Regions from separate parts of the Pseudoalteromonas sp. MM1 genome, predicted to be linked through region 2. Evidence: predicted binding sites of a transcription regulator. Region 2 holds the regulator's gene; each other region holds the start of a gene.

Region 1 (5,454 bases), 460 kb from region 2:
TTGAAGAGTCAACACAAGCTACAAAAGCCGCTAAAACCGAAACTGATAAAGAAACCGAAGCCAGCCTAGACCCCGTTATCGGGTTAGGAGGTTTACCTGTCAATATAGGTGGCGACAGTATCCAGTTTGGCATTGGTAGTGATTCATCATTCACTGGAGATTCTAAATCAAATCAGTCAAACAGTTTAGTGGGCGATATTTCTGTGAATGTTATGCGCGTTTTACCCAATGGCAACTTAGTTATCCGTGGTGAAAAATGGCTAACACTTAACACCGGCGAGGAGTTTATTAGGCTCGAAGGCCTGGTGCGTCCGCAAGATGTGAGCGCCGATAACACGGTTGAGTCGAATAGAATTGCCAATGCCCGTATTCAATACTCAGGCAAAGGGCAAACACAAGAAGCGCAAAGCCCAGGGTGGCTAACCCGCTTCTTTAGTAGCTCATTATTTCCGTTTTAGAGGATAGTAGTATGAAAAGCATTAAAGCGATTATTTTAATCATACTGCTAGGCTGGCAATTTTCTGCCAGCGCTGAGCGTATAAAAGATGTCTCTATGGTTGAAGGTGTACGGGCCAACCAGTTAGTAGGCTATGGTTTAGTGGTGGGGCTACCTGGTACAGGGGAGCAAAACTCTTACACACAACAAAGTTTTAGAGGCATGTTAAACAGCTTTGGTATTACGCTGCCTTCAACACAAAGCCCTAAAATTAAAAATGTAGCTGCAGTGGCAGTCCATGCTGAGCTGCCGCCGTTTAGAAAACCTGGTCAAACAATCGATATTACGGTTTCTTCTATTGGTAGCGCAGGCAGTTTACGTGGTGGTACGTTGTTGCAAACCTTCTTAAAAGGGGTTGATGGTAACGTATACGCCATAGCACAAGGTAGCTTAATTGTAGGTGGCTTAGGCGCTCAAGGGCTTGATGGCAGTAAAGTGGTTATTAATACCCCGACAGTTGGCCGCGTACCTAACGGAGCCACTGTTGAGCGAGAAGTTAAGAGCCCTTTTATGCAAGGCGACTACATTACGTTTAACTTAAACCGCCCAGACTTTACAACGGCAAAACGCCTAGAAACAACAATTAACAATTTGGTAGGCCCTAATAGTGCACAAGCTATTGACGCTGCCTCAGTACGCGTTATTGCGCCACGTGATGCATCGCAACGGGTGTCTTATTTATCAACGCTTGAAAACCTAGAGTTTAAGCCTGCTGACACCTCAGCCAAAATTATTGTCAATTCACGTACGGGCACGATTGTTATTGGCAAAAATGTGAAGTTACAGCCTGCGGCAATAACCCACGGCGGCCTAACAGTTACTATTGCTGAGCAGCAAAATGTGACGCAGCCTAACCCATTAGCAGAAGGCGAAACCGTTGTTACACAGCAAAGTATTATTGATGTTAATCAAGATGATTCTCGTGCGTTTGTATTTAACCCCGGTGTAAGTTTAGATGACTTAGTACGTGCAATAAACGAAGTAGGTGCAGCACCTGGCGATCTAATGGCTATTTTAGAAGCTCTAAAAGAAGCAGGTGCAATTAACGGACAACTTGTTGTTATCTAAAATTATTAAAAGCTCGGTATTCCAGTAATGTAGCCGAGCTTTTTTAATAGAACCTTCCTTTAAAAATACCTTTGGCTCAATTTTTGCATTTTCTAAAACATTATTCATTTTTGTGTCAAAAAGCTGATGGAAACAAATCACCTCGATAAGCAAAACTTTTTTGATTTAAGTAATCTTAATACTTTACGTCAAGACGCTTTAAACAGCGGTGATGCATCTACAGATGCCTCTAAAGCAGCGCTAAAAAAAGCAGCAGCACAATTTGAAGCTATTTTTACACAAATGCTGTTAAAAGGGATGCGTAAAGCCAACGAAGCATTTGAAGATGAAGACAGTCCGTTTAACTCTAGCGGCGTAAAGTTTTTTGAAGAAATGCACGATCAGCAACTTTCTTCTGAGCTTTCATCAAATGGGTCTTTGGGTTTGGCTGATTTAATCGTTCAGCAGCTCTCACCAGAGGCTGAGAATTTTATGCCTGGTTCAGTTTTAAGAACAACCAACGACTTTATGAGCGATAAACGCGCAGGCTCTGAGCTGCCGCACGAAAAAGTGCACAGTATAAAGCAAGTAAATAAAGATGACTTAGTAGCCAGCAGTGAAGCAACACAAACTAAAACCACAACACAGCCTACACAGCAGTCGTCGTTTAATAATGCTGAAGAGTTTGTGAGTTCCGTGTGGGAGCATGCTAAAGCAGCGGCCGAAAAAATTGGTTTAAATCCTGCTGTAATGGTCGCCCAAGCGGCTCTTGAGACTGGTTGGGGCAAGCACATAATTAATAAAAGCGACGGGAATAGCTCAAATAACCTGTTCAATATTAAATCAGATAGAAGTTGGGATGGTGATAAAGCAAGTAAAGTTACGCTTGAATTTGAGCAAGGTACGCCTGTTAAAAAGCAAGCAAGTTTTAGAGCTTACGATTCTATAAAAGAAAGCGTGAACGACTTTGTCGATTTTCTAACGCAAAACCCACGTTACGAAGAAGCATTACAAAAAACAGCACAGCCAAATGAATTTTTAGATTCGCTACAAAAAGCAGGCTATGCAACAGACCCTAATTACGCGAGTAAAATAAAAAAAGTGCTAAATAGCAGTGAGCTTAAAAATATTGCAACAAGCGCGTTTGCCAAAGGAGTGAAGTAATATGTCGTTTAGTTTATTAAATATTGCCAGTGCTGGGGTACGCTCAAGCTCTGAGCTGTTGCAAACGACCAGTAAAAACATCACCAATGTAAATACAGAAGGCTACGTTCGTGAGCGCACTGAATTTACTACGATGGTAGATAACCAAGTAGGGCGCGGCGAAACATATAGGCTTTTAAATGAGTTTGCCCAGTCGCAGTTAAACCGCGACACGTCAAATAAATCGTTTTTTGATCAATTTGTCACAGAAGCCAACCGTGTTGATACTATTTTTTCAGAAGAATCTAATAACTTATCAACGGGCATAAATTCATTATTTAATAACGTGCAAGAGGCGCTAAATCAGCCGTCTTCATCAGTTGCTCGCTCACTCGTAATGACCGACGCGCAAAGTTTAGTTGATCAAATGGATAGGCTCTCAGGCATTGTGCTTGAGCAGCAAGGTATTGTGAACGAACAGCTTGAAATTTTTTCTGAAGAAGCCAATTCGCTCATACAAAATATAAATACGTTAAACCAAGAAATTGCAGTCGTAAATGGTACAAATAACGCCTCTGACGCAAGCTCTATTTATAACCAGCGCGACTTAGCTATTCGTGAATTATCAGAGCTTGTAGATATAGAAACACTCGATGGCCCTAACGGCGAAAAACTCGTATTTATGGGGAGCGGTGAATCTTTAGTTATGGAAAACGGTACATTTAACTTGTTTTCGCTGTCGGGCGACCCGGATCCTAATTTTAAAGAATTGACGCTTGACGTTAATGGCGGCAAAGCTGTGCCGCTAGAAATAGATGCAACTAAATTAAAAGGCAAAATTGGCGGCTTACTCGCATTTAGAGACGACATACTTGTGCCTGCACAAAATCAGATTGGCCAAATGGGATTGGCAATTGCAGATGCGTTCAACGAGCAAAATAAATTGGGTATGGATGCTAACGGTGAGCTAGGCGGTGATATTTTTACCATACCTACCGTGGGCGCTTATGCATACCAGGCTAATACCGGCGGCGCCAGTTTAACTGCCACGCTTGAGGCCGGTAAAGGCAGTGAACTGCCTGCCAGCGACTTTATTGTTACTTATACCGCTAATGCAAATGAAGTGAGCATTCAGCCTATAGATAATAAAGGAGAGCCGATAGGTAGCGCTTCTTTAGCGACGATACCGCCATCTGGTGTTATTGACTCAGATGACATTACGAGTGGGGAGTCGTTTGGTTTACAAATTAATGTAGCAGGTACAGGTAATACCGGTGATCAGTTTCAAATTAAACTTAACTCAGAAGCCGCAACCAGTATTTCCCTTGCGACAAGCCGCGGTGAAGACTTAGCACTGGCATCGCCTATTCGTACAGCTAACAGTATAGATAATGTAGGTACAGCGTCTATTTCAGCCGGAGAAGTAACAAGTGTTACCTCGGGTGGCTTTAACACTACCCCAGGTTTAGCCAATGGCGATATCACCCTAGTAAAAACAGGCACTGCAAACGAATATCAAATTACAGATGCAAATGGCACCACTACGTTTACAATAACGCCTCCAGCAGAGGGCGTACTGGCTCAGGCTGGCGCTCCTTATAGCAACTATGGTTTTGATTTTGACATTGAAGGCACGCCAGCTACCGGAGACACCTTTACCCTTGAATTTAACGAAGGCGGCTTTGACGATAACCGCAATGGTTTAAAACTCGCTGATTTACAAAATGGCGAATTAGTGCGTAAAAATGTAGTGACAACAGCCACTGCCGACAATCACGACACATTTAATCAAGCCTATTCTGGTTTAGTCAGTGATATTGGCGTAGTAACTGGTCAAGCCATTACCAGTGCCAGCGCATTTAATGCGTTAGCAGAGCAATCTGAAGCGTGGTATGAGTCGCTCTCGGGTGTAAACCTTGATGAAGAAGCTGCCAATTTATTACGTTTTCAACAATCATATTCGGCATCAGCTCAAGTATTGGCTGCTGCCCAAGAAGTTTTTGACACCTTATTAAGTGCGGCGAGGTAATTATGCGTTTATCAAATAACTTAATGTATCAAAACAACATTAATAAAATACTCGATAATCAACAAAGTGTTGCTAATGCACAAGAGCAAGTAACAACAGGTAAAAAATACTTAACGACCTCAGAAGCGCCTGCTGCTATTTCACAAGGGATGCTGTATTCAAATAAAATACAAACAAATGAGCAATATACTAAAAATATTGACCAATTAACTGGCCGCCTTGAAACCGAAGAAACCATCTTACAAAGTATAAATACCAATATTCAACAAGCTCAAGAGCTAGCTATTCAAGCGGGCAATGGTGTTTATACTCAAGATGATTTAGAGTCAATCGCGGCAGAGCTGAGTGAAATACAAAAAACACTCGTTAATTTAATGAATACCCGCTCAGAAGACGGTAAGTTTATATTTTCAGGCTACCAAGACAGCACCCAACCCTATCAATTTGACTCTACAACAGGTGAGTACACCTACAATGGGGATCAAGGCCAGCATGTTATAACTATTGCTGAAGGCGTGAGTATTAAATCAAGCGATAACGGTTTTGATACGTTCGAGAAAAGTGATGCAAGGTTAGATGTTACTGATAATCAAGCTGCTATCCCAGTAACTACGCCTGCAAATAATATTACAGCGGGCACGGTTTATGTCGATGGTCAAACAGAGTTCGACCGTTTCCATCAAGATAATTACAATGCAGATCCAACCGCAGCGGCAACAGCGAACACATATAATGTGGT
Region 2 (5,454 bases):
CTATCTTTTCAGGCGGATTAGTTAAAAGCGTACTAAGTGATAACGCACCTAAAAAACAGTTATGCTTATCAACAACGTATAAATCATCAGTGCCTTCTGGTAGTTCACCTCGTAGCCTAATATAACGCAGTACAACATCCAGCGTAACGTCTGGGCGAATGGTCACCGTATCGGTGTTCATTAACGCGCCAGCTGAGCGCTCTTGGTAAGATAAAGCCTGTGTAGCTCGTTCACGGTCTTGCGTATCCATCGCACTAACCACATCTTTGTACACAGTGTCAGGTAAGCTTCTAAGTACTTCACCTAAATCATCGTGGCCCATATCCTCAGTGGCGGCGGCAATATGCTCAGGTTCCATTTGTGCAATGATACCTAAACGTACATCTTCAGAGAGCTCTTCTAGTACATCTCCTTGTACATCTGGGTCAACCAGCTGCCAAAGCATGCGTCTAATTTTATGCGGAGAGGATTCAAGTAAAAGGGCAGTATCACATGGAGCCGTTTTTGCTAGCATGCGTCTTACTTGAACAAATTGCCCACTATTAAGTGATTTAGTCACCTGTTTTAGTTGTCGCAGTGGGTAGTCTTGTTCAAACGCTTCTGGCATTGGCATCCTAATTTTTTATATACAAGGGGGAGACGATTAACCGCATTGCGGTTAATCTAATTAAACACTATTCGCTTAGCAAGCTACACAAACTAATCAAGGCGTAAAGCAAAATGTATGAGTAAGCTTAGTAATTAAACGTTTATTCTTGTTCGTTAAATCGCTGTGCGATTAGTTGCCCAACAGCGTGGAGAGCTTGTTCTGAGTCTGGGCCTTCACATACAACTTTAACTTCTTTACCTTTACTACTTTCGAGTAGCATTAAGGCTAATACGCTATCACCCGCGGCTTCTTTATCATCTTGATGTAAGGTAATTTTAGCATCAAACTGCACAGCTAATTGCGCAAGTACCGTTGCCGCTCTGGCGTGTAAGCCTAATTTATTTTTTATTAAAAACGTGTCTTCACAGCGCATAAATTACTATACCTAAACTGAACAGGTTATTATTTTAAGGTTACTTTTCTTGCTCACGATGGCGAATTTTGACATTCGGGTGTGTCATGGCAAAGCTCTCACCTATAGTTTGGGCTAAATAAACCGAGCGGTGTTGCCCACCAGTACAACCTATAGCAATAGTGAGGTAGCTGCGGTTATTACGTTCTAAATGTGGTAACCAAGTTTGCACAAAGGTTTGAATTTGCCAAGTGAATTTTTGCACTATGCTGTGATTTGCCAAAAAATCTTTTACTGGTTGATCAAGACCTGTAAGCGGTTTTAATTCAGGCTCCCAGTGCGGGTTTGGTAAAAAGCGAGCATCAAACACATAATCAGCCTCTTTAGGTATGCCGTGTTTAAAGCCAAACGATTCAAACGTTACAATAAGTTGTTTATCTTTTTTACCGAGTATTTTTTCGCGAATTGACTCAGCTAATTGGTGGACACTTAAATCAGTCGTATCAAGCATAAAATCTGCGCGAGTTACGAGTACATCAAGCAGTTCTTTTTCTTTTTTTATTGCTAAATCAAGCGGTAATGAATCGATAGATAAAGGGTGTAATCTGCGTGTTTCTGAAAAGCGTTTGATCAGTGTTTGATCATCACTATCTAAATAAAATAATGTAGGTTTAGCAAAGTCAGGAAGATACTCAAGAATATCGTTAAATTCGTCTTGTTCTTTTGGGATATTACGAACATCTATACTAACGGCTATTTTGTCATAGTTATCTGAAACACTACGTACTAAGGAAGGCAGTAAGTTGACCGGAATATTATCGACGCAATAATAACCTAAATCTTCAACCACGCGTAAAGCAACCGATTTACCCGAACCAGAGCGGCCGCTTATGATAATTAACTCCATTTATAGCCCTTAGTATTTACTATGATTGATCAACAATAACTTGATACAGCTCTGCATCGGTTTTAGCACTACGCAGCTGTTTACAAAATTCTTTATTGTTCAGTTTATCAGCTATGGTTGCCAGAGTCTTTAGATGCTGTTGGTTATCACCATCTGGTACGATGAGTGCAACAAAAATATCAACAGGGCAGTTATCAATAGCATCAAAGTTAACAGGTGTGTCGCTAACAAGTACTAAAGCCAGCGGCTCTTCAACCCCAGCCATTCTACCGTGCGGAATGGCGATACCTCGGCCTATGCCCGTACTGCCTAGTTTTTCTCTGCTTGCCAGTGCATTAAGAATATCTTGTTGTGGTAAATAAGGAAGCTTTTCATGAGCCAGCTCACTGATAAACTCTAAAATTCTTTTTTTACTACTAAAAAGGACCGCAGCTTTGCTGCAGTCCTGGCATACTAATGTACTTAATTTCATAATATTAGTGTCTAGCAAGCTTCTCTTTATGTTTTATGACTTGACGATCGAGCTTGTCAATCAACGAGTCTATAGCGGCATACATATCTTGGTGCTCTGTTGAGGCAAATAAATCTGCGCCACTTACATGAATAGTCGCTTCTGCTTTTTGGTTGAGTTTTTCTACATCGAGAATGACATGCACATTACTAATATGATCTGAGTGCCTTTCTAGCTTTGCAAATTTATTATTTACATAGTCTCTAAGTGAATCAGTTACTTCTACGTGACGACCAGTTAGGTTTAGTTGCATAAGCATTTCCTCTTTGTTTTTTACGTCTTATATCAAACTCTTTCTCTGATTTGACGGTGGAATAGCTAGCGATTCACGGTATTTTGCTATTGTGCGTCTAGCTACTTTAATTCCTTGCTCTGCTAATATATCCGCAATTTTACTATCACTCAATGGTTTAGCAGAGTTTTCCGCGGCAATTAGCTTTTTAATTAGGGCACGTATTGCGGTTGACGAACACTCGCCGCCATTTTCAGTGCTTACGTGGCTTGAGAAAAAATACTTAAGCTCAAAAATACCACGTGGCGTATGCATATATTTTTGCGTAGTTACACGCGAAATTGTCGATTCATGCATTTCTACCATTTCAGCAACATCGTTTAAAACCATCGGCTTCATGGCTTCAGGGCCATGTTCAAAAAATGCTTGTTGCTGTTTTACAATACAATTAGTTACTTTTAGCAGCGTGTCGTTTCTGCTTTCAAGGCTTTTAATAAACCATTTAGCTTCTTGTAAGTGAGAGCGAATAAATTGGCTATCACCGCTTGATTTTACGGTACGTGACATAGCCGCGTACTGACTATTCACGCGTATTTTTGGCATGCTATCTGGGTTTAGTTCTACCACCCAGCGGCCTTTTATTTTTTTTACCGACACATCCGGTATTACATACTCAGACTCTTCCCTTACTATTGTGTCTGCAGGTTTTGGGTTGAGGGTATGTATGAGGGTCATAACCTCTTTAAGCTCGTCTTCTTTAAGCTTAGTCTTTTTCATTAATGTACGATAGTCGCGTGCCGCTAATAGATCAATGTGATCGGTTAAGATCATTTTAGTTTGTTCTATAAAAGGGGTGTCTTTATCAAACTGGTTTAGCTGAATACACAAGCACTCTTGCAAACTGCGCGCGGCTATACCGACAGGGTCAAATAACTGAATACGCTTTAAAACGGCTTCTATTTCATCAAGTTCAACTTCAACTTCGTCATCGTTTTCTTGGTTGAAGCTTTCTAAAATTTCTTCGCAACTTAGCGTTAAAATACCCGAGTCATCGACAGCTTCTACAATGGCTATAGCAATTGCTTCGTCAGTTGGGCTAAAAGGAGTAAGCTGAAGCTGCCACATTAAATACTCATGTAGTGTTTCAGTAGAGGCGCCCTGATAAATAGACTCATCTTCTGGCATTGGGCCTGAGGATGCAGCTGGGGCTGCGCTCATGTACTCATCCCAAGTTACATCCATTGCCATATCATCGCTAACGGTGTCTTTATTTAAAGCTTCGCCACTGTCTTGCTCGTACTCGCTGGTTGTATCGTCAGAAGATGCGCTTACGGTTATATCATCCGCATCAGCTTTTTGCTCATTTTTTCCAGCCGACTCTTCCGTGTAATCCTGTTCTTCTACTTCCAATAGCGGGTTGCTATCAAGTGCTTCTTGTATTTCTTGCTGGAGATCCAATGTACTGAGCTGCAGCAAGCGAATCGCTTGTTGCAATTGTGGAGTCATTGTAAGTTGCTGGCCCATGCGCAGCTGTAATGATTGCCTCATGTATCTCTAACAATCCTTTTATGTTGTTATAATTAATATTAGCAGATGCTTGTAGGTGTGGCTTAAATGTTACAGCCTAAATTGCTCGCCTAAATAAACATCGCGTACAGTTTTGTCATTTAATACGTGTTCTGGAGTGCCAGATGCAATTAGCTCCCCATGAGAAACAATGTAGGCTTTTTCACAAACATCAAGGGTTTCTCTTACATTGTGATCGGTAATTAATACGCCAATGCCACGGTTTTTAAGATGTTCAATTATTTTCTTTATATCTAACACTGAAATCGGATCAACACCAGCAAAAGGCTCATCCAATAAAATAAATTTTGGGTTTGCAGCCAGTGCTCTGGCAATCTCTACACGGCGGCGTTCGCCGCCAGAAAGCGCCATACCTTGGCTATCACGAATGTGCTGAATACTAAATTCATCAAGTAAGTTATTGAGCGTTTCTTCTCGCGCGGCTTTATTTAGCTCTTTACGCGTTTCTAAAATAGCCATTAGGTTTTGATAAACTGTTAGCTTTCTAAATATTGATGACTCTTGTGGTAAATAGCCTATGCCTAAGCGAGCACGGCTATGCATAGGCAATAACGTAATATCGTTATCATCAATAGATATTTTACCTTTGTCGCTTGGTACTAACCCTACAATCATGTAAAAGGTAGTGGTTTTACCTGCGCCATTAGGCCCCAATAAGCCAACAATGCTACCGGCTTCTACCTCAAGGCCTACATTTTTTACAACTTGGCGGCCTTTATAGCTTTTTGCTAATAGTTCTGCTTTTAAGGTGCTCATGGTTGACCTTCGTTACCTGTTTTTTCTTTAATTTTTGCTTCTACTGGCACTAATATTGTGTGGACACGATCCGTTGAGTTTTCGTCTTTTTCTGCGCTAATAAGCTGCTGCTGCATATCGTAGGTAATACTTTTAGCATTAATTTTTTGACCGGCCTGCGCAACTTCGGCATCCCCAACAAGTGTTAAAAAACGCTTTGCTACGTCGTAACGTACTTCGTTTGCACTGGCACTCATTACTGTACCATCATCTTGTTTTTCTTCGAAGTAGGCAGGGCTGCCAGTGGCGATAAGGAGTTGTTTGTTATCTCCTAAGTTTTCACGTTTGTGTACTTCGAGTCGGTCGGCTGTAATTTTGCGATTACCATGCACAATTTCGACGTTTTTTTCAAAAATACCTACGTTTTCTTTAAGTTGACCTTCTTGACGGTCTGCACTAATAGAAATTTGGTTTGCTGGCG
Region 3 (5,454 bases), 290 kb from region 2:
TTTTATCACCTTTAATAGTAAGTGTGCGCCCTGTTGTTTTTTCAACCTGCTCAGATACTTTATTAAAAATAGTATCGGTTGGGATTAAAAACGGAGCGGCAATAATTAACGCAATACAAAGTAAGAGTATTACACCAACAATTTTGAGTAAGGTCTTCATGATCATCCTTTCAAACGTGCAAATAATGTTCTTATCATAGCGAGTGTTAGCTTTAAAATCATTGTCGTTGTGACAAAAAAGCTGTTTATTGTAATTTATTTGATTTGAAATGAATTTATGCTTAAAAGTAAACTTTGCGAAATTGGTAACTAAAAGTAAAGCTCATCAAGTTTAAATCTAATCAAGTATTAAACCCTACAACATTGCATCCCTTGAATTGTTAGGTATGATGCACGGCCCTGTTGCTATTGGCGTATTTGCGCTAAAATAAAGCAGCTAAAAAATGTATCTACTCGGAGACTCTACAAGGCATGAAAAAACTGCTAATTTCACCGTCAAAAATGGCGCTAGGCGAACAAGAAAGTCAAATTTACCAAAACATCTTGAAGCAAGCTTCAGAACTAAGCCTAAACCTAATGGCCGTGAAAGTAGAAAACCACCCAGAGGATTTTTTAGGCTGGTGTTATGAGCTGCTAAGTGCAAGTAAAGACCGTATAAATTACGATTTACTAGAGCCACAACAACTCCCCGTTTTAAAAAAGCTGCACGACCAGCTAACCTCAGCAATTAGCTTTTTACAGCTTAAAACACTACGTGTAGCACCTTGGCCTGTTATTAGTATGTTTGTAGAGCAACATAAAGAAGTTATTGCACTGGAAGAACAGCTTCGCCTTACCACGTATTTGCACACTATTCGTGAGCAAGCATTAAAAGATATGATCCCAGAGGATTTACTGGCATTTAGTGGTAAACACACTGCCACGCTCGACCCGAGCACCTATACCTTTGATGTTGAGTGGTTTGCATCAACAAAAAGTGCAAAGGGTTTTCATCAAATGCTAGCCGACTTACCTGGTGCGTTTGACGATGCTCTTGCCAACATCCCGCTTGAAGGTGATGTGAGCCAAGATGATTACCAACAGTTTGTTGTTGCTTATTTACTTGCCTTTAACGGCAGTGATGAAAAACCAACCCTTGCCCCTGCTACCCGTTTATTAGCAATGCGCCGCCCCGATGTATTTACACCAATTAGTAATAGCCGTCTTGATGCATTATGCGCAGCTTTAGGTATTACAAAACTAAACAATCGCGACTTTGAGCGCTACTGGCAAGATATAGTACAAAGCATTCATGCTATGTCGTGGTTTAAAATGGCTAATGGCAGCAATGAACTAGAAGAGCAACTGGTCAGTATAAAAGCATTACTACCGTGCTTTTTTTACTATGCAGATGCCAGCACGGCCGACAATTCAAATTATATTAAGTTATTAAACAAACCTAAACGCAGCACAACAAGTGCGGGAAAACCACAACGTAGAGGCAAAGAGTCAGCCGAAATACTTGTAGACCGCGCACTTGCAGCCGATGACATTCCCGAGCATATTCGTAGCAAACGCGACTCTATTATTAGCGAAGTACAAAAAGGCCGCGGAGTAAACGAAACAATTAGTCTTATGCGCACTATATTTGGCTAAATTTACCTAACCTAACTGTATTTTTCTGGTGCAGTTAGGTTAATTTATGCACCAGCAGTGTGCGTTTTTTTATTAACCCTCTCAATCATTCCCTCTTCTAAAACTTCTCAACATATTGTTTTATAAAAATAAAAAAACAGTTTTATAAAAATTATTTTAAGCTGGCACATACAGTGCAATTGCATTCCCAGTTAAACAATAAAACACCGCCAGTCAAAGGGTTGCCAATAAGAGAATAAAAACCTAGGCGATAAAAATCATATAACGGGAAATGGACATGCTAAAACTAAAAAAAACCATCGCTATCAGCGCAATAGCATTAATGGGTGCTACATCTTTAACATCAACAGCCGTACATGCTGAGGTAACAGCAAACGCAGCGGCTACGTCTAACTACTTATGGCGTGGTCAAGAGCAAACTGGGGGCGATGCTGCTATTTCTGGCGGTATTGATTACGCTGATGAATCGGGCTTTTATGTAGGTACTTGGGCATCAAATGCTTCATGGGCCGATGAAATGACTTACGAACTTGATGTTTACGCGGGTTTTGGTGGCGATATTAACGACACTTTTAGCTACGATGTAGGCTATATTTATTACGCTTACCCAGATGCAGCTTCTGAGGCAGATGCAGATTTCTCTGAGATTTACGGTAGCATCAGCACAGGAGGTTTCACCTTTGGTGCGGCAATCCTTGCCACTTCAGCCGCAGATGGTGATGGCACCGACTTTGGCGATTCACTCTACCTAAATGCCGATTACAGCTTTGCTGTTGGCAGTAATGGTACTGAGGTTGCGCTGCACTTAGGTCACTACTCTGGCGACTTTATTGGCGATGACAATATTATTGATTACGGTATTTCTGTATCAAAAGATGGTTTTACTTTTGGCGTATCTGACACCGACATGGATGAGTCAGATGTTAAAGTTTACGTAGGCTACGCGGTAGACTTTACGCTTTAAAACAAAATGTGTTACTTGCTGCAACACTAAGGGCCTTTTGGCCCTTTTCTCGTTTTTAGGGCAGCCTAATACTCATAACGTCCTGTGAGGTTAGCAGCTAATACGCTCTACCATGCGCCTCAGTTAATCAATCACTATCTCCTTGCTATTAAATCATTTACCCGCAATGCCAACTCGCTTAATTTACTAATCTATTTTGAGGCAAGAGAAACGTGGCGAAACCTAGCCGAAAATTCGCTATTTAGTTGTTCTAAACCAGAGGCTTTAACGCAGCCAGCTGCTACGTTTAGCTCTGAAGTGATTAAGTATTATTGAGAGCTAGTGTTATACACATTAGCTAAAACAAAAAAGGCCGCACTAAATGCAGCCTTTCAGCTAGGGCCTGTTGACCTTTCAGGATTTAAATTTGTTCTATCTAGGGGCTATTTAATCGCGGCGCGAGGTTTGTAACCTAGTGGGCTAAGTAAAAACCGAACAACAAAGAGTAAATAGCCCCTAGGACGAACCCAACGGGCAGCGCGTGTTTGGTATTTATACTACGTTATCGCCTATTTATGGGGAATAACCACACTACATAAGCTCTGCCTTGCCTAAATACCAAACACACTGCTGCAAATTCAACCTCGAAAGATAAACAGGCCCTAGTAGCTAATCATTAAAACTTAGCTAAATTATTTTTATTGTCTTTATCGACCAGCTTAATGTAAGGGTCTACCCCTGCGTACACTGGCTTTTCTTTTACTTTTAGCTCAATAGTATTAGTACCAGAGACTATTTGATGCTTTTGCGAGTAAATAACAAAGTCTTCAGCGAGTAAGTTTTCAGGATCATCGCTAAATAATGCAATATCAATTAGCTCATCGAGTGGTTGCTCAGTTTCTTCACCTTGTCCATCGGCATGCTGCTTAGTTGCTTCAACGTTCAGCATTACTGTATAAAAACCTTCGCTATCAACATCATCTGTAACCGACACTGCTTTCATTTCAAGCTCATAAAGCGTTATATATTTAAACTGATCATCAATAAAACGTTGTTCAGCTTGTGTTGCATCTCGCTTTAAATAACTAAGTAAATCAAGTGTGGTTGGGTATGGCGTTGCTTGGTATTTAAACTCATTCAAAAACGCTTTAAGTGCGGCATTTAAGCGCTCTTCACCTAATCTGTCATACAAAGCCATCATTGCAACTGAGCCTTTATTATAGTGAAGATACAGCTGAGACTGCGTTTTATACAGCGGCATCTCTTCGAAGGCTTCACCTGTGCGGCCCATTAAGTATTTGTCTAACTCGTACTTTAAGAATTTACGAAGCTTCTCGGCGCCAAAGCGCTTTTTTAGCACCATAAGCGCACTGTACTGGGAAAGTGTTTCAGAAATAACAGCACTACCCTCTACATTAGCTCCCGATACTTGATGCCCCCACCATTGGTGCGCAATTTCATGTGCGGTTACATAGTAAGGTAGGTCAACTTTACTCTCATCTCTTAGGTCTGTAATAAAGCCAATACTTTCTGAGTAAGGCACCGTATTGGCAAAACTTTGCGCAAACGAGCGGTACTTAGGAAACTCAATAATACGTAACTGCTTATGCTGATATGGCCCAAAGGCTTGCGTGTAGTAATCTAGAGAGTCTTGTACCGACTCAATCATACGGTCAACATTCCATGCATGATCTTTATGGTAGTACACCTCAATATTTATACCGTTATGCTCAACCTTTTTGCTTTCAAGCTCTGCCGAAAGCACAGAATAAAAGTTTAAAATGGGGGCATCCATTTCATAAACAAAAGTACGTCGTCCGTCTTTTACACTCTCACTTTTTAAGTAGCCTGGTGTAATAGCAAATTGCGACTCATCGGTGGTTACCGTTGCCTTGTAGTTTATAAACCCATTAGCAGGACCAAACTCATTTTGCGTATAAAAACGGCTATCTTCTAGTTTATGTGCACGTTCAAGTTCGGGTAAGTCGTGCTTACGGCGCTCATATTTGTCGGCAATTTGAAAATACTTTTGATAACCAAAATTTGGCAATAATTCTCCATTATTTACAAATGTACCGTTATGCACGAGCTGAGTATCTGAATTCCTATCAACAAAACCGTTATGCTCACGGGAGACTAAAAGCTCACCTTCGCGCACTTCATTAGGCATTAGTGGTTGTTCAAACTCAAACCATACCATGCCAAAATCGGTTAAACGCTCTACTATTTTTCCGCCTGCCATTTTTACATCCCAGCTTTTAGACTGGCTAGGCTCGTTAATTAACACACGGGTTATTGGCTCGTTTGCGGTATTGGTAAACTTAATTTTAGCCACAGCGTTTAAAGCACGCTTTTTAGGGTAAAGATCAATGTGTAAGTCAACATCGGTTATTATAGGCAGTGGCAAATCTTTGTATTGTGAAAACTCTTGCTCATACCTTACTTGTAGTGCTTCGGTCTCATCACTTGTTACAAACTCATTGATTACACGGGTGTTGTAATAAATGTTATAGCCCGCGCCCACAAATACCAATAAACTTATAACCGCTGCAATCTGGCCTTTTAAAGACATGTTGTAACGCACTAAAGATAAACGAGTACGCAATGTTTGCGATGGGCCGCGATGCCATAAAGCAAACCCAACAATAGCTAAAAACACACTCAATGCACCCCAATATAGGGTATACCAATGTGCGCCTTGTAAAAAATGCCCGTAACCGTTTATATCAGAATACGGTACGCTACTGCTTTGCGAAAAATGATACATATGATGCTCAAACCCGTAAGCACCCATTACCATTTGGGCAATGTAATACAAAATAAACAAGCCCATACCTATGTATTTATTAGGGCTAATTATTTGTAAAAAGAAGGCC
Region 4 (5,454 bases), 570 kb from region 2:
ATACCGCGAAAAACTATTTCATAACGATGACCTTCCGGTTGATCATTATATTGCCCCCGAAGCACTCGTTACCAAATATATTCGCCGTTTAATAGATTACCCAGGCGCGTTGCAAGTGCTGCAATTTGCCGATGGCATGCTCTCTCTTGTAGCTGTAAAAGCTTATTACGGAGGCTTATTAGTAGGCTATGCGCTTTCTGCTTTAAAAGAGCACATTCCGAATGTAGAAACCCGTGTAGCAGCAATTTATCGCCAAGGTAAAGCTATAAAGCCACTGGGCACCACGGTAATAGAAGCGGACGATGAAGTATTTTTCATTGCTGCCACTAAGCATATACGCGCGGTTATGAACGAGCTACAAAAGCTTGAACGTTCTTACAAAAAAATTATGATCGCTGGTGGGGGTAACATTGGTGCTGGCCTTGCTCGTTCATTGGAAAAAAACCACAGCGTTAAGTTACTAGAGCGCAGTAAAGAGCGCGCTGAGCAACTCTCTGAAATGTTAGATAACACCGTGGTATTTTGTGGTGACGCCTCAGACCAAGAGCTGCTATCTGAAGAACACATAGAGCAAGTTGATGTGTTTATTGCAGTAACTAATGATGATGAAGCAAATATAATGTCGGCCATGCTTGCAAAACGCATGGGCGCACAAAAAACCATGGTGCTTATTCAGCGTGGTGCGTATGTAGATTTAGTACAAGGGGGTGAAATAGATATTGCTATATCACCACAACAAGCAACTATCTCTGCGCTGCTAACACACGTGCGCCGCGGTGATATTGTTAATGTGTACTCGTTACGTAAAGGCGCGGCAGAGGCTATTGAAGCCGTTGCTCATGGCGATGAAAACACATCAAAAGTAGTTGGCCGTGCTATTGCCGATATAAAACTACCTGCAGGTACGACTATTGGCGCTATTGTGCGTAATGATGACGTACTGATTGCCCACGACGATACCGTTATTATGTCTGGTGACCACGTTATTATGTTTTTAATCGATAAAAAGCATATCAACGTAGTAGAAAAGCTATTCCAAGTGAGTGCTATATTTTTATAGCTAAACGTAAAAAAGCCGCTGACTAAGGCGGCTTTAGTGGAGTATGTTTTTACGTTGCTAAGCTTCCTTGCTATGCAAATCAGACCTACTGTACTTTTGAAAACTCTTGTTCAGAAATCTCACCATTACCGTCAGTATCTAACTGGTCAAAAATCTTCACTAGCTGTGAATTTACTTGCGCTTCTTGCTTTGAAATTGCACCATCACCATCGGCATCAAACGAGGCAAAGTCGACTGCTGCGTATGCTGCTGATGAAGAGGCTAATACGATAACGGCAAGTGCTGTATTTAATGTTTTCATAGTTGTATCCTAATTAAGAGGAAGTCCTTTTCTAAGATCCATGGGTTTAAAAAATTATCTAAAAAGTGCTTTTTACTAATGTGCATTATTAAATTTTAATGCACATTAGATTAGAGAAAATAACTCTTTGCTAAGTGAACGTGCATAGCTTAGCGCGCTCAATTGGCAAAGATCATCACGCCCTAGTATTTAGAGAACTCTTGCTTTGAAAGCTCACCATTTCCATCAGTATCAAGCTCTACAAACTCAGCCATTAAGTCCGCATCAACCGATGCTTCAGCTTGGCTAATAGCGCCATTGCCATCTACATCTAGCGTGTCAAAATCAGTCCCTGCAAATGCAGCAGAAGAAGAGGCAATAGCCATAAATGCGAGTGCTTTATTTAAATGCTTCATAATTTAATCCTTCAATATAAACAAATTAGTTAAGTTCACTAAGTGGTATACACAATCCTTGTTATCCTTTTTCGTAAGCTCCCTTGCCTACTTAGGTTGTCATTGGCAACTCAGGATAGTTACCACATATTAAGCTTCTGAAAATTCTGCTTTTGATAGCTCACCATCTTGGTCAGCATCTAATTCTGAGAACATACTCATCAGTTTTGCATCAATTGATGCTTCTGATTTGCTAATAGTGCCACTGCCATCTACATCTAACGTATCAAAATCGGTTGCTGCAAATGCAGCTGATGATGAAGCAAGGGCGATAAGTGCTAAAGTTTTATTAATGCTTTTCATAATATAATTCCTTCAAGTATATGTGTGCGATTAAGTGTTTTACTTTAAATCACGTTATTGTTCAGTACAGCCAGACTATTACAACTTGGATGCCAAGTTTTAAAAGTTAAATAATTTCATATGGTTAGAATAGCATTTGGCTATTTTTGATAATTTTAAGAGGATATTTTGTTGCAAACTAGCAACAAGGAAAAATATGAAGTTTATAAATCTAATTAAAACAGTTACTTATATATGGTAAAAAAGCTACAATTTTTAGCGTAAATTGAAAGGGTAAATATTTATCGAAAAAAGAGACTAAATTTTAGCAGTGAGAGGAGCTAACGTATTAAAATAGCTCACTTATAAAACCAATCTATACCGTTGATTTTTATATAAAATAAAAATTATTTTTTTAAAGTTATAAAAAATATTACTGCCATTAAAGTAAAAATGGCCATTTGTTGCTATTAAGCGAAAATACTTATTCTAATGGCAACTCAAGCATAGCGGGATCAATAAAGTGCTCTTTCATAAATGCCTTCATTTCATTTTCACTGGCTAAAAGTTTAATGCCACAATTAACCCCCGCTGCGTGTTCTTTCACACTGCATATTTCGCCAGTAAATGCTTTTTTGTTGGTATCAACCGTCACCGTACATTGCATATCTTTAATATTGTCATCGTTTTGATCGCCACGTACATCAAACATCACCCCAGTAAGCGAGATGTCTTTAATTACCCCTTCAAGTACTCTATCGTCACTGAGCGTTAACTTTGCAGGTAATAAGGTAGGTATGCGTGTTTGCGCACGCAGTGCAAATAACTGCACTTGCTTAGGGTAGTTAATAAAAATGAGCCTAGTCGGGTGTGAGGCAACCGACATTACCTGCTGCCTAAACGCTATTACTTGCCCACCACTGCCCTCTATCACTGCCCTTACCACAACCATTACACCATCACGCAGGTAATCACTTGCTGCAGGTAAACGCTTTGAATTTGGATAATTTAAGATAATAAACTTATTTTCCAACAAACCAATAAACTCTGTTTTAACGCGTTTGCTACTAGTAGGGGTAACTATTTCTAGGTCAACTAATCGCCCTGTTGTTAGCTGATGTAATTTATCTAAATTAGAATGTGGCATGCCTGTTCCTAAGCATCATTTTTATCTTATTATCCACGCCAAAAGGTCGGCGTAAATAACACGAGTAAGGTAAATATTTCTAAGCGGCCAAATACCATGGCAATAGTTAAAAGCCATTTGGCACCATCGCTCACCGCCCCATAATGTGAGGCAACATCACCTAAGCCTGGGCCTAAGTTATTTAAACACGCCGCCGTAGCAGAGAATGCGGTAATGTTGTCCATACCTGTTCCCATTAGCGCCAGCATTATAATAATAAACACCAGTGCATACGCTGAGAAAAACCCCCAAACAGCTTCAACTACTTTATCTGGCAGAGCTTTACGACCAAGCTTAATTGAGTATATAGCACGTGGGTGCACTAAGCGATTAAGCTCACGTATGCCTTGTAAATAAAGTAAAAACACCCGTACGACTTTCATACCGCCACCGGTTGAACCCGCACAGCCACCAATAAAGCTCGAAAAAATAAGTAATATAGGTAAAAACAGCGGCCAAGCCGAAAAGTTATCAGTAGCAAAACCAGCGGTGGTACTCATAGACACGGCCTGAAATAAAGCCTGATCAAGGGTTTCATCGCCATCAGCAAATATTTCGTTAGATGAAAGCACCGTAAAACAAATAACCACCAGCGCTAACTGAATAAGCAAAAATACTTTAAATTCTGGGTCGCGTATATACACCTGAATATTACGACTCGCTACCGCCGCGTAATGCAAAGAAAAGTTAACCGCCGCAATAATTAAAAAGAATACACATATAAAGTTAATGACAGGGCTATCAAAGTGCCCTATTGAGGCATCGTATGTAGAAAAACCGCCAATCGCTACTGTAGAAAACGCATGACATATAGCATCAAACCACTCCATACCTGCCGCCCAATAGGCCAGCATACATGTCACCGTTAACGATACATATATATACCAAAGGTGCTTTGCGGTATCGGCTATGCGGGGGGTCATTTTAGAATCTTTTACTGGACCTGGGATCTCAGCTCGGTATAACTGCATGCCACCAACTCCAAGCATGGGCAGTATAGCAACGGCAAGTACAATGATACCCATACCGCCAAACCACTGTAATTGCTGGCGATAAAATAAAACTGACTTGGGCAGGTATTCAATTCCGGTAAGTACAGTGGCCCCAGTGGTTGTAAGGCCCGAAAAGGCCTCAAACACTGCATCGGCCATAGACAAATTAGGTTCTTGTAAAAAAATCAGCGGTAACGATGCAAACGCCCCTAGTACCAACCAAAACAGTACAACAATTAAAAAGCCTTCGCGTGCTTTTAAATCACCGTTTTCATGCCTGTTTGGGTAGTAAGCTGTTAAACCAATTACCACACTAAATATAAACGCTAATACAAAAGGAACACCACCACCATCTTTATAAATTAAAGACACCACCGCAGGTGGCACCATGGTAATACTAAACAGCGCAACAAGTTGGCCAAGGATTTTTATGATGGTACGAAATTGCATGTAGCTTATCGCTTTTATTATTAGTAAATATAAGTGTGTAATACCAATCAGCAATAATATTTAATCATTTTCAGGGGCTAAACGTGTCGCTATCTGCGTTAAAAAATTCTCATTTAGAATAACTAAATAGCGAATTTTTTGCCTTGCTATCAACACGTTTATCCATCCTCAAAATAGATCACTTAATTATGCGGATTGGTATAAGTTATTGTCTTACTCTTTGATCGTTAACTCAACTGCGCCATGGCTTAAATCAAAAATATCTTTAATGGCCTGTTTTGCTTGGCGGCTATCAATAGTAATAACCCATTCAATATTAGCAGTAAATTGTTTTTCTATTTTAAGTACTTGATAATTGGTTTTTAACAACTGCTCTATAGCGCCCTGCATGCTGTATTCACTTTGACCAACCATCTCGATACTCGGTACTTTAGTCACCGTTTTTAGCTGCGCTAGCGCATTATTAAGCGACCCCCCATAAGCCCGCACTAAGCCACCAGTGCCTAGTTTTATACCGCCAAAGTAACGAGTAACAACCGCAGTAATTTCGCCAAGTCCAGAGCCCACCAGCACATTAAGCATGGGTTTTCCTGCGGTACCATTTGGCTCACCATCATCAGAAAAGCCATAAACATGGCTTCCGCCAGGGTTACCCGCTACGTGCGCCCAACAATTATGGCGTGCATCGGGGTACTTTTCTTCAATACTTTTAATAAAGTCTTTAGCAGCCTGTAAGTCTGGCGTATGCG

The links. Region 2 encodes sigma-54, which starts transcription at its own class of promoters, with help from an activator protein. Its sites were predicted from a motif close to GTTGGCACGNNNNTNGNNT; they were not measured.
Region 1: a site for sigma-54 is predicted at 1,635-1,653, ahead of flgJ (flagellar assembly peptidoglycan hydrolase FlgJ). Genes of this name have one in related genera too.
Region 3: a site for sigma-54 is predicted at 1,796-1,814, ahead of QUE46_RS15475 (TorF family putative porin). Genes of this name have one in related genera too.
Region 4: a site for sigma-54 is predicted at 2,177-2,195, ahead of QUE46_RS00085 (EF-hand domain-containing protein). Genes of this name have one in related genera too.

What each region holds. Positions count from the first base shown of each region.
Region 1 covers NZ_AP027922.1:2,666,601-2,672,054, reverse strand. Annotated here, with positions in the region: gene flgH (flagellar basal body L-ring protein FlgH) at 1-458, shown strand, start outside; gene QUE46_RS12175 (flagellar basal body P-ring protein FlgI) at 470-1,564, shown strand; gene flgJ (flagellar assembly peptidoglycan hydrolase FlgJ) at 1,691-2,707, shown strand; gene flgK (flagellar hook-associated protein FlgK) at 2,709-4,715, shown strand; gene flgL (flagellar hook-associated protein FlgL) at 4,718-5,454, shown strand, end outside.
Region 2 covers NZ_AP027922.1:3,130,385-3,135,838, reverse strand. Annotated here, with positions in the region: gene mgtE (magnesium transporter) at 1-607, opposite strand, end outside; gene QUE46_RS14130 (HPr family phosphocarrier protein) at 750-1,022, opposite strand; gene rapZ (RNase adapter RapZ) at 1,063-1,908, opposite strand; gene ptsN (PTS IIA-like nitrogen regulatory protein PtsN) at 1,928-2,380, opposite strand; gene hpf (ribosome hibernation promoting factor) at 2,385-2,672, opposite strand; gene QUE46_RS14110 (RNA polymerase factor sigma-54) at 2,700-4,199, opposite strand; gene lptB (LPS export ABC transporter ATP-binding protein) at 4,269-4,994, opposite strand; gene lptA (lipopolysaccharide transport periplasmic protein LptA) at 4,991-5,454, opposite strand, start outside.
Region 3 covers NZ_AP027922.1:3,418,012-3,423,465, forward strand. Annotated here, with positions in the region: gene QUE46_RS15465 (AsmA family protein) at 1-160, opposite strand, end outside; gene QUE46_RS15470 (hypothetical protein) at 472-1,635, shown strand; gene QUE46_RS15475 (TorF family putative porin) at 1,913-2,599, shown strand; gene QUE46_RS15480 (M1 family aminopeptidase) at 3,255-5,454, opposite strand, start outside.
Region 4 covers NZ_AP027922.1:18,478-23,931, reverse strand. Annotated here, with positions in the region: gene trkA (Trk system potassium transporter TrkA) at 1-1,060, shown strand, start outside; gene QUE46_RS00095 (EF-hand domain-containing protein) at 1,146-1,361, opposite strand; gene QUE46_RS00090 (calmodulin-like protein) at 1,544-1,756, opposite strand; gene QUE46_RS00085 (EF-hand domain-containing protein) at 1,886-2,098, opposite strand; gene QUE46_RS00080 (flagellar brake protein) at 2,562-3,224, opposite strand; gene QUE46_RS00075 (TrkH family potassium uptake protein) at 3,254-4,705, opposite strand; gene QUE46_RS00070 (YigZ family protein) at 4,919-5,454, opposite strand, start outside.